3 regions of the Bradyrhizobium sp. SZCCHNGR1005 genome follow, and region 2 is predicted to be linked to each of the others. Evidence: predicted binding sites of a transcription regulator. Region 2 holds the regulator's gene; each other region holds the start of a gene.

Region 1 (2,263 bases), on a different contig from region 2:
GGTGGAATTTCATGAACCCGGCCCAGGCCTCGTCGAACATGATGTACTCGCAGAGGTGACCGATCCGCTTCAGGATCATCTCGGCGCTGTGGATCGAGCCGTCATAGGTGCACTGCTCGACCACGGCGACGCGGAACGGGCGCTCCCTGCGCCAGGCGTCGGGGTCCTTGACCAGCGGGTTGTTGCGGATCTGCTGGCGCAGATGCTCCTCGTCGAGCAGGTCCCAGCGCATCGGGCCGATCAGGCCCCAGGCATTGCGGACCGTCGGGACATAAATCGGGATGCCGCCGGAGATCAGCAGCGCGCCATGGTGGGCGGCCTTGTGATTGTTCCGGTCGAACAGCACGAGGTCGCCGTCGGTGACCAGCGCTCCCAGCACCACCTTGTTCGAGGTGGAGGTGCCGTTCAGCACGAAATAGGTCTTTTCGGCGCCGAAGATCTGCGCCGCTTCCTTCTGCGCCCGCAGCGCCGGTCCCTCATGGGTCAGGAGGTCGCCGAGGTCGAGGACGGAATTGTCGAGGTCGTCGCGGAACACGGCTTCGCCGAGATGCTCGACGAAGATCCGGCCGATCGGGCTGCGGCTGTAGAACACGCCGCCATTGTGCCCGGGGCAGGTCCAGAGCTGATTGCCTTCCTCGGCATAGTCGACGAGCGTGCCGAAGAACGGCGTCTTCAACGTCTCGGCATATTGCTTGAGCCGGCTGATCAGGTTCTTGGCGATGAAGGGCGGCGTTTCCTCCGACAGGAACACATAGCCGTCGATGAAGTCGAGCACCTCGACCGGCAGATCCTCGAACCGCTTGCGCCGGATCAGGAGGATGATCGGAAAATCGAGGCCGCGCCGGCGCATCAGGTTGATCAGAGCCATGGTCTTGCCCTCGAGACCCTTCTTGCCCCAATCGACCACCATGCAGCCGATCGCGGCATCGGTCTGCACGGCGATCTCGGCGTCTTCGAGCTTGCGGGCCCGCACCACCTCGAACCCGGAACGCTGGATCTCTTCGATGATCTGGTTGAAACGGACGCCCGCGAGGTCGTCGGGCTCAAAGACCGGAGCGGCGAACAGGAAGGTGAAGCGTCGGAAATAGTCCATGCGGGTCTGCCAAGTTTGGGTCGGAGGCCAGCTGTCGGTACATTCCATGACAGTTCAATGACAGTGTAGAGTGTCGTCAGGGCCAGCGCGTTCAAATCAACGGTAGGACGCTGCTTGTCACGCCGCCGGCTCGATGGCAATCGAGCCAGTTCGAATCTGTGCCAAGGATCTCAGTGTGTTACCTGAATGGATCAGCCTTGAATGCCCGGCCACCTCGGAGCGTCACCGCCAGTCGGCGCTGGCGCGGCAGGCGCAATTGACCAAGCCGCTCGGCGCGCTCGGACGACTGGAGGAGATCGCAGTGGAGTTGGCGGCGCTCCAGGCCACCGACAGGCCGGTGGCGGAGCGGGCGCCGATCATCCTGTTCGCTGGCGATCATGGCATCGCGGCCCGCGGCGTATCGGCCTATCCGCCCGAGGTCACCGTCCAGATGTTGCACAACTTCGCCGGTGGCGGGGCGGCAATCTCGGTGCTGGCGCGCACGCTCGGTTGTCCGCTCGAAGTCGTCGACGCCGGTACGTTGGGCGATCAGCCGATACCGGGTGTGATCGTCGATAAGCCACGGCGCGGGACCCGCGATTTCGGCGTCGAGACGGCTCTGACATCCGAGGAGGTGGCTTTTGCGCTCGCCTGCGGGCAGCGCGCAATCGCGCGCCAGGCGGAGCCCAAGCCGCAGCTGGTGATTCTCGGTGAGATGGGGATCGGCAATACGACCTCCGCCTCGGCGATTGCGGCTGCGCTCCTGGGATGGCCCGCGGCTGAAATCGTCGGGAGCGGCACCGGGCTGGATGGGGAAGGGCGCGCGCGAAAGGCGCGCGTGATTGCCGACGCGCTCGCATTGCATGGACTGGAAGTTGGCACCCCCGTGGAGACCGTGCTCGCCGCGGTCGGTGGGCTCGAGATCGTCGCAATGACCGGCGCGATCATTGCTGCTGCACGAATGGGCGTGCCGGTTCTGATCGACGGCTTCATCGTCTCGGTCGCCGCCCTTGCTGCCGTGAAGCTCAATCCGTCGTGTCGGCCATGGCTCCTCTTCTCGCATCGTTCGGCCGAACTGGGCCACCGCGTCGTGCTGGACGCACTCGGTGCGCGGCCGCTGATCGATCTCGATCTGCGGCTCGGCGAAGCCTCGGGGGCGGCGACTGCGTTGCCCCTGCTGCGGCTGGCATG
Region 2 (2,263 bases):
AGCTGACGCGGCTGGTCGCGGAGATGGGCGGCTTGGCCGAGCGGCTGATCGTGGATTCCGTCGACGCGCTGGTGCGGCGCGACGTCGCGCTCGGCGAGCGGGTGATCCAGACGGACGCCGAGATCGACAGTCTGCAGCGGCTGATCGAGGAGCGCGCGGTGCTCACCATCGCCCGCCGGCAGCCGATGGCGGTGGACCTGCGCGAGATCGTCGGCGCGATGCGGGTTGCGACCGACCTCGAGCGGATCGGCGACCTCGCCAAGAACATCGGCAAGCGCGTCGCCGCGCTGGAGAGCGATTTCCATCCCTTGAAGCTGATCCGCGGTTTGGAGCACATGACCGACCTGGTGCAGTCGCAGGTCAAGTCGGTGCTCGACGCCTATGCCGCCCACGATCTGCCGGCGGCGATGACGGTGTGGAAGGGCGACGAGGAGGTCGACGCCATCTGCACCTCGCTGTTCCGCGAGCTGCTCACCTACATGATGGAAGATCCCCGCAACATCTCGTTCTGCATTCACCTGATGTTCTGCGCCAAGAACATCGAACGGATCGGCGATCATGCGACCAACATCGCGGAAACCGTGTTCTACATGATCGAAGGCCAGCCGATGATCGACAAGCGTCCGAAGGGCGACATGACGTCCTTCGCGGCCACCGCCCCCGGAAACTGAGAGAGAAGCTGAGCGATGAGTGCGCGCATTCTGGTTGTGGAAGACGAGGAAGCGCTGACGACGCTGCTGCGCTACAATCTCGAGACCGAAGGTTACGAGGTCGAGACGGTTGCGCGCGGCGACGACGCCGACACGCGACTGAAGGAACGGGTGCCCGATCTCGTGGTGCTGGACTGGATGCTGCCGGGGCTGTCCGGCATCGAGCTGTGCCGGCGCCTGCGCGCCCGGCCCGAGACCAAGCAGCTGCCGATCATCATGCTGACGGCGCGCGGTGAGGAGAGCGAGCGGGTCCGCGGGCTCGCCACCGGGGCGGACGATTACATCGTCAAGCCGTTCTCGGTGCCCGAGCTGTTGGCCCGCGTGAAGGGTCTGCTCCGTCGCGCGAGCCCCGAACGGCTCGCCACCGTGCTCGCCTATGGCGACATCGAGCTCGATCGCGAGAAGCGCCGCGTCGCCCGCTCCGGCCGGCCGATCGATCTCGGGCCGACCGAATATCGGCTGCTCGAGTTCTTCCTGGAACATCCGGGCCGCGTGTTCAGCCGCGAGCAGCTGCTCGACAGCGTCTGGGGCCGCGACATCTACATCGACGAGCGTACGGTGGACGTGCACATCGGACGCTTGCGCAAGCTGCTCAATCCGGGACGCGAACAGGATCCGATCCGCACCGTGCGTGGCGCGGGCTATGCGCTCGACGACCGCTTTGCGAAGGCGGAATCGTGAGCTGAGGGCGATCGCGCAGCGACAAACAGCACCCGATCAAAGGCGGAGCTTCGGCTCCGCCTTTTTTGTCATGACAAGCGCGCTTGCAACGTGCGCCGCCGTCATCCCGGCGAACGCCGGTACCCATAACCGCAAATGCTGATGATAGAGCTGCAGCTGTAGCTAACATCCATCATAACCACGCCCGCCGGTGGTTATGGGTCCCCGCGTTCGCGGGGACGACAGCTGATGGCTGAGCTAACAGCGCGTCCAAGATGCGCAACAGATCAGCGTGCCGGGCTCTTGCCGGGGTGACGACGGCGATCGGCCGCGGGCTGATAGGCGATGCGCGAATGCTGCGCGCAATAGGGCAGGCCGTTCAGCGCCTTGCCGCCGCAGAAGAAGAAGTCCGCGCTGGCGGGATCGCCGACCGGCCAGTGGCAGGTGCCTTCGCGGAGCTCGAGCAGCGACAGCCGCTGGTTCATCGGCACCACATTGTCGAAGGTGATCGGATCGGGCTCCGTCTCGACCTCGAACACCTGGGCGAGCGCGGTGTTGCCGCGCGCCACCGGGCGGGCCACCCGCATCATCGGCTGAGCGGGGCGGGCCTTGCGCTGACGCGGAGCGGCGGCGGCAGGGCTCTTGGCACGGCCGGAGAGGCCGAGCCTGTGGACCTTGCCGATCACGGCGTTGCGCGTCACATTTCCGAGCTCCGCTGCGATCTGGCTGGCCGACAGTCCGGCCTCCCAGAGCTTTTTCAACTGCTCGACGCGATCGTCTGACCAGGTCAATACCGTCATCGCACCTTTCCCTTCGCGTTTCGCTGGCCAGTTTCGGGACAGCGCTGCGGTGCCAAACTCACGAAAATCCCTGCTCGCAGAATCCCTTAGCCC
Region 3 (2,263 bases), on a different contig from region 2:
CTGGTCTGGATCAATGTCGTCGGGCTCGGGCCGTTTGCCGGCGTGCTTGCCATCGCAGTCTCCGACTTCGGCGCGCTCGGCAAGCTGTTCTCGGAGGCGATCGAGGCGGCGGACCGGAAACAGGTGGAGGGCATTCGCGCGGCCGGCGGTAGCGCGTTGCACGAGGTTCGCTTCGGTCTGATACCGCAAGTGCTGCCCGTGATTGCGGGGCAGGTGCTCTATTTCATCGAATCCAACACCCGCTCGGCAACGATCATCGGCATCGTCGGCGCCGGCGGCATCGGTTTGCAGCTTGCGGAGCAGATCCGCGTGCTGGAATGGCAGAAGGTTTCGTTCCTGATCTTGATGATCCTGGTGGCGGTCGCCGCAATCGACTGGATCTCAGGTAAGCTGCGCTTCGCCATCATCGGACGGCGCGCGATCGCGTAGATGGTCAGCTCGCGATCTCGAAGGTGACGCGTTCGGCGGCAAACCTCGAGCGCTTGGTGATCAGCGGCGTGCCGTCCGCGTCAATATCGGTGCTATCGACGACCAGCACCGGACGCCCCAACGCGAGGTCAAGCCGTGCCGCGTCGCTGGCCTCAGCGATGGCGGCGGTGATCCGCGTCGAACCGCGGCGATAGTCGCGGATACCGTAATGAGAGAGCAGGGCAGTCATCGAGCGGGTCGAGGCGAATATCCGGGCTGCATCGGGAAAGCGTTCCGCCGACAGCCAGGAGGTGCTGAGGCAGATCGGGATCTTGTCAGCCAAACGCAGCGCCTCGATTCGCACCAAGGGCGCGCCGGTCCTGAGCTTGAGCTCGCGCGCGAGTTCGCGTGAGGCTGGCTCCTGCGAGGCTGCGATCAACTGGCCGAGCGGCTCGCGGCCTCCGGCGCCGACGTTCTCCGAGAAGCGCGTGCGCGAGCTGAGCGGGTAGGCGAGGCGCGGAGCCTCGACATAGGTGCCGCTGCCACGCGCCGCCCGCACCAGGCCGCGTTCGGCCAAGGCTGCGAGCGCTCGCCGCACGGTGTGGCGGTTCACCCGATAGATCTCCGCGATCTCGGTTTCGCCGGGCAGCCGCGTGCCGGCGGCAAAGCGCCCTTCGGCGATATCGCGTTCGATCCCGTCCGCCACCTGGCGCCACAGGGCCACCCCGGAAACTGCATCCTGCATGCTCATCGCTGGGTTCCGCCGGAGGTCGTGAAAATCACAGGCATGTCATGAAACGGTCATTGCCGGCCGTTATCAAGTTGTCTACTATCATAGACAACTTAGATCCGGCAAGGCCGAGAAGACCAAGACTGATAAGACGATGAGCGCAGAGGCGATGAAGGACAGACGCAAAGCCGCGATGCGGGTACTGGCGCACGTGCCGGCAGCTGAGATTGCCGAGCGCCTGCAGCCGATCGCACTGCCGCCGCATGCGGAGCTGCGCACGCCTGAGAGCGGGCTGGTGATGGTGCGTGGCCGTGCCGGCGGCGATGGTGCGCCCTTCAATCTCGGCGAAGCTACGGTGTCGCGCGCGGCGGTACGCCTTGCCAGCGGCGAAGTCGGGTTCGGCTACGTGCTCGGGCGCGACGGTAAGAAGGCGCGCCTGGTCGCACTGTGCGATGCGCTGATCCAAGCGGACGCCTATGCCGACGCTGTCGAAACCCAGGTGGTCGCACCGTTGCGCGAACGCGTGCGCGCAGAGCGGCAGCAGAGCGCACGCGAAGCGGCGGCGACGAAGGTCGAGTTCTACACGATGGTGCGCGGCGAGGGTTGAATGATGGGCATGGTCTCAGATCTTCCGGCGGGCTTTGCCGATCCGGTCATCGCGGCGCAGTCGACCTTCCGTGCCGTTATGGAGGCGATGGCCCGGCCGGGCAGCATTCAGCGCGTCACCGTCGACGTCGGCGTGCCGACCGGCCTGACGCGCGCCGCTGCTGCGATCGCCCTGACCTTGTTCGATCATGACACGCCGGTCTGGCTCGATCCGAAATTGGCGGCGGCGCCTGATATTGCGGCTTGGCTCAAATTCCACGCCGGAGCGCCGGTTGTTGCCGCAGTCGCGAATGCCGCTTTTGCGCTGGTCACGGACGGCGCATCGCTACCCGGCTTTGAGTCGTTTGCACTCGGTAGCGGGGAATATCCGGATCGCTCGACGACGCTGGTCCTGCAGGCCGAGAATTTGGGCGAGGGGCGTCATTACACGTTGCGCGGTCCCGGCATCGACGGCACGGCAAGGCTGCGTGCCAAGATCGAGCCGGAGGATTTGTTCGATCGGCTTGCGATCAACGAAAC

The links. Region 2 encodes PhoB, which activates phosphate uptake and scavenging genes when phosphate is short. Its sites were predicted from a motif close to TGTCATNNANCTGTCAT; they were not measured.
Region 1: QXZ85_RS23365 (Orn/Lys/Arg decarboxylase N-terminal domain-containing protein) is a predicted target of PhoB. The motif match lies at 1,140-1,156, and genes of this name have one in related genera.
Region 3: phnF (phosphonate metabolism transcriptional regulator PhnF) is a predicted target of PhoB. The motif match lies at 1,197-1,213, and genes of this name have one in related genera.

The regions. Positions count from the first base shown of each region.
Region 1 covers NZ_JAUEZC010000005.1:354,223-356,485, reverse strand. The annotation lists gene QXZ85_RS23365 (Orn/Lys/Arg decarboxylase N-terminal domain-containing protein) at 1-1,093, opposite strand, end outside; gene cobT (nicotinate-nucleotide--dimethylbenzimidazole phosphoribosyltransferase) at 1,269-2,263, shown strand, end outside.
Region 2 covers NZ_JAUEZC010000006.1:49,047-51,309, forward strand. The annotation lists gene phoU (phosphate signaling complex protein PhoU) at 1-671, shown strand, start outside; gene phoB (phosphate regulon transcriptional regulator PhoB) at 687-1,391, shown strand; gene QXZ85_RS23950 (GcrA family cell cycle regulator) at 1,658-2,170, opposite strand.
Region 3 covers NZ_JAUEZC010000003.1:347,252-349,514, reverse strand. The annotation lists gene phnE (phosphonate ABC transporter, permease protein PhnE) at 1-429, shown strand, start outside; gene phnF (phosphonate metabolism transcriptional regulator PhnF) at 434-1,159, opposite strand; gene phnG (phosphonate C-P lyase system protein PhnG) at 1,293-1,745, shown strand; gene phnH (phosphonate C-P lyase system protein PhnH) at 1,749-2,263, shown strand, end outside.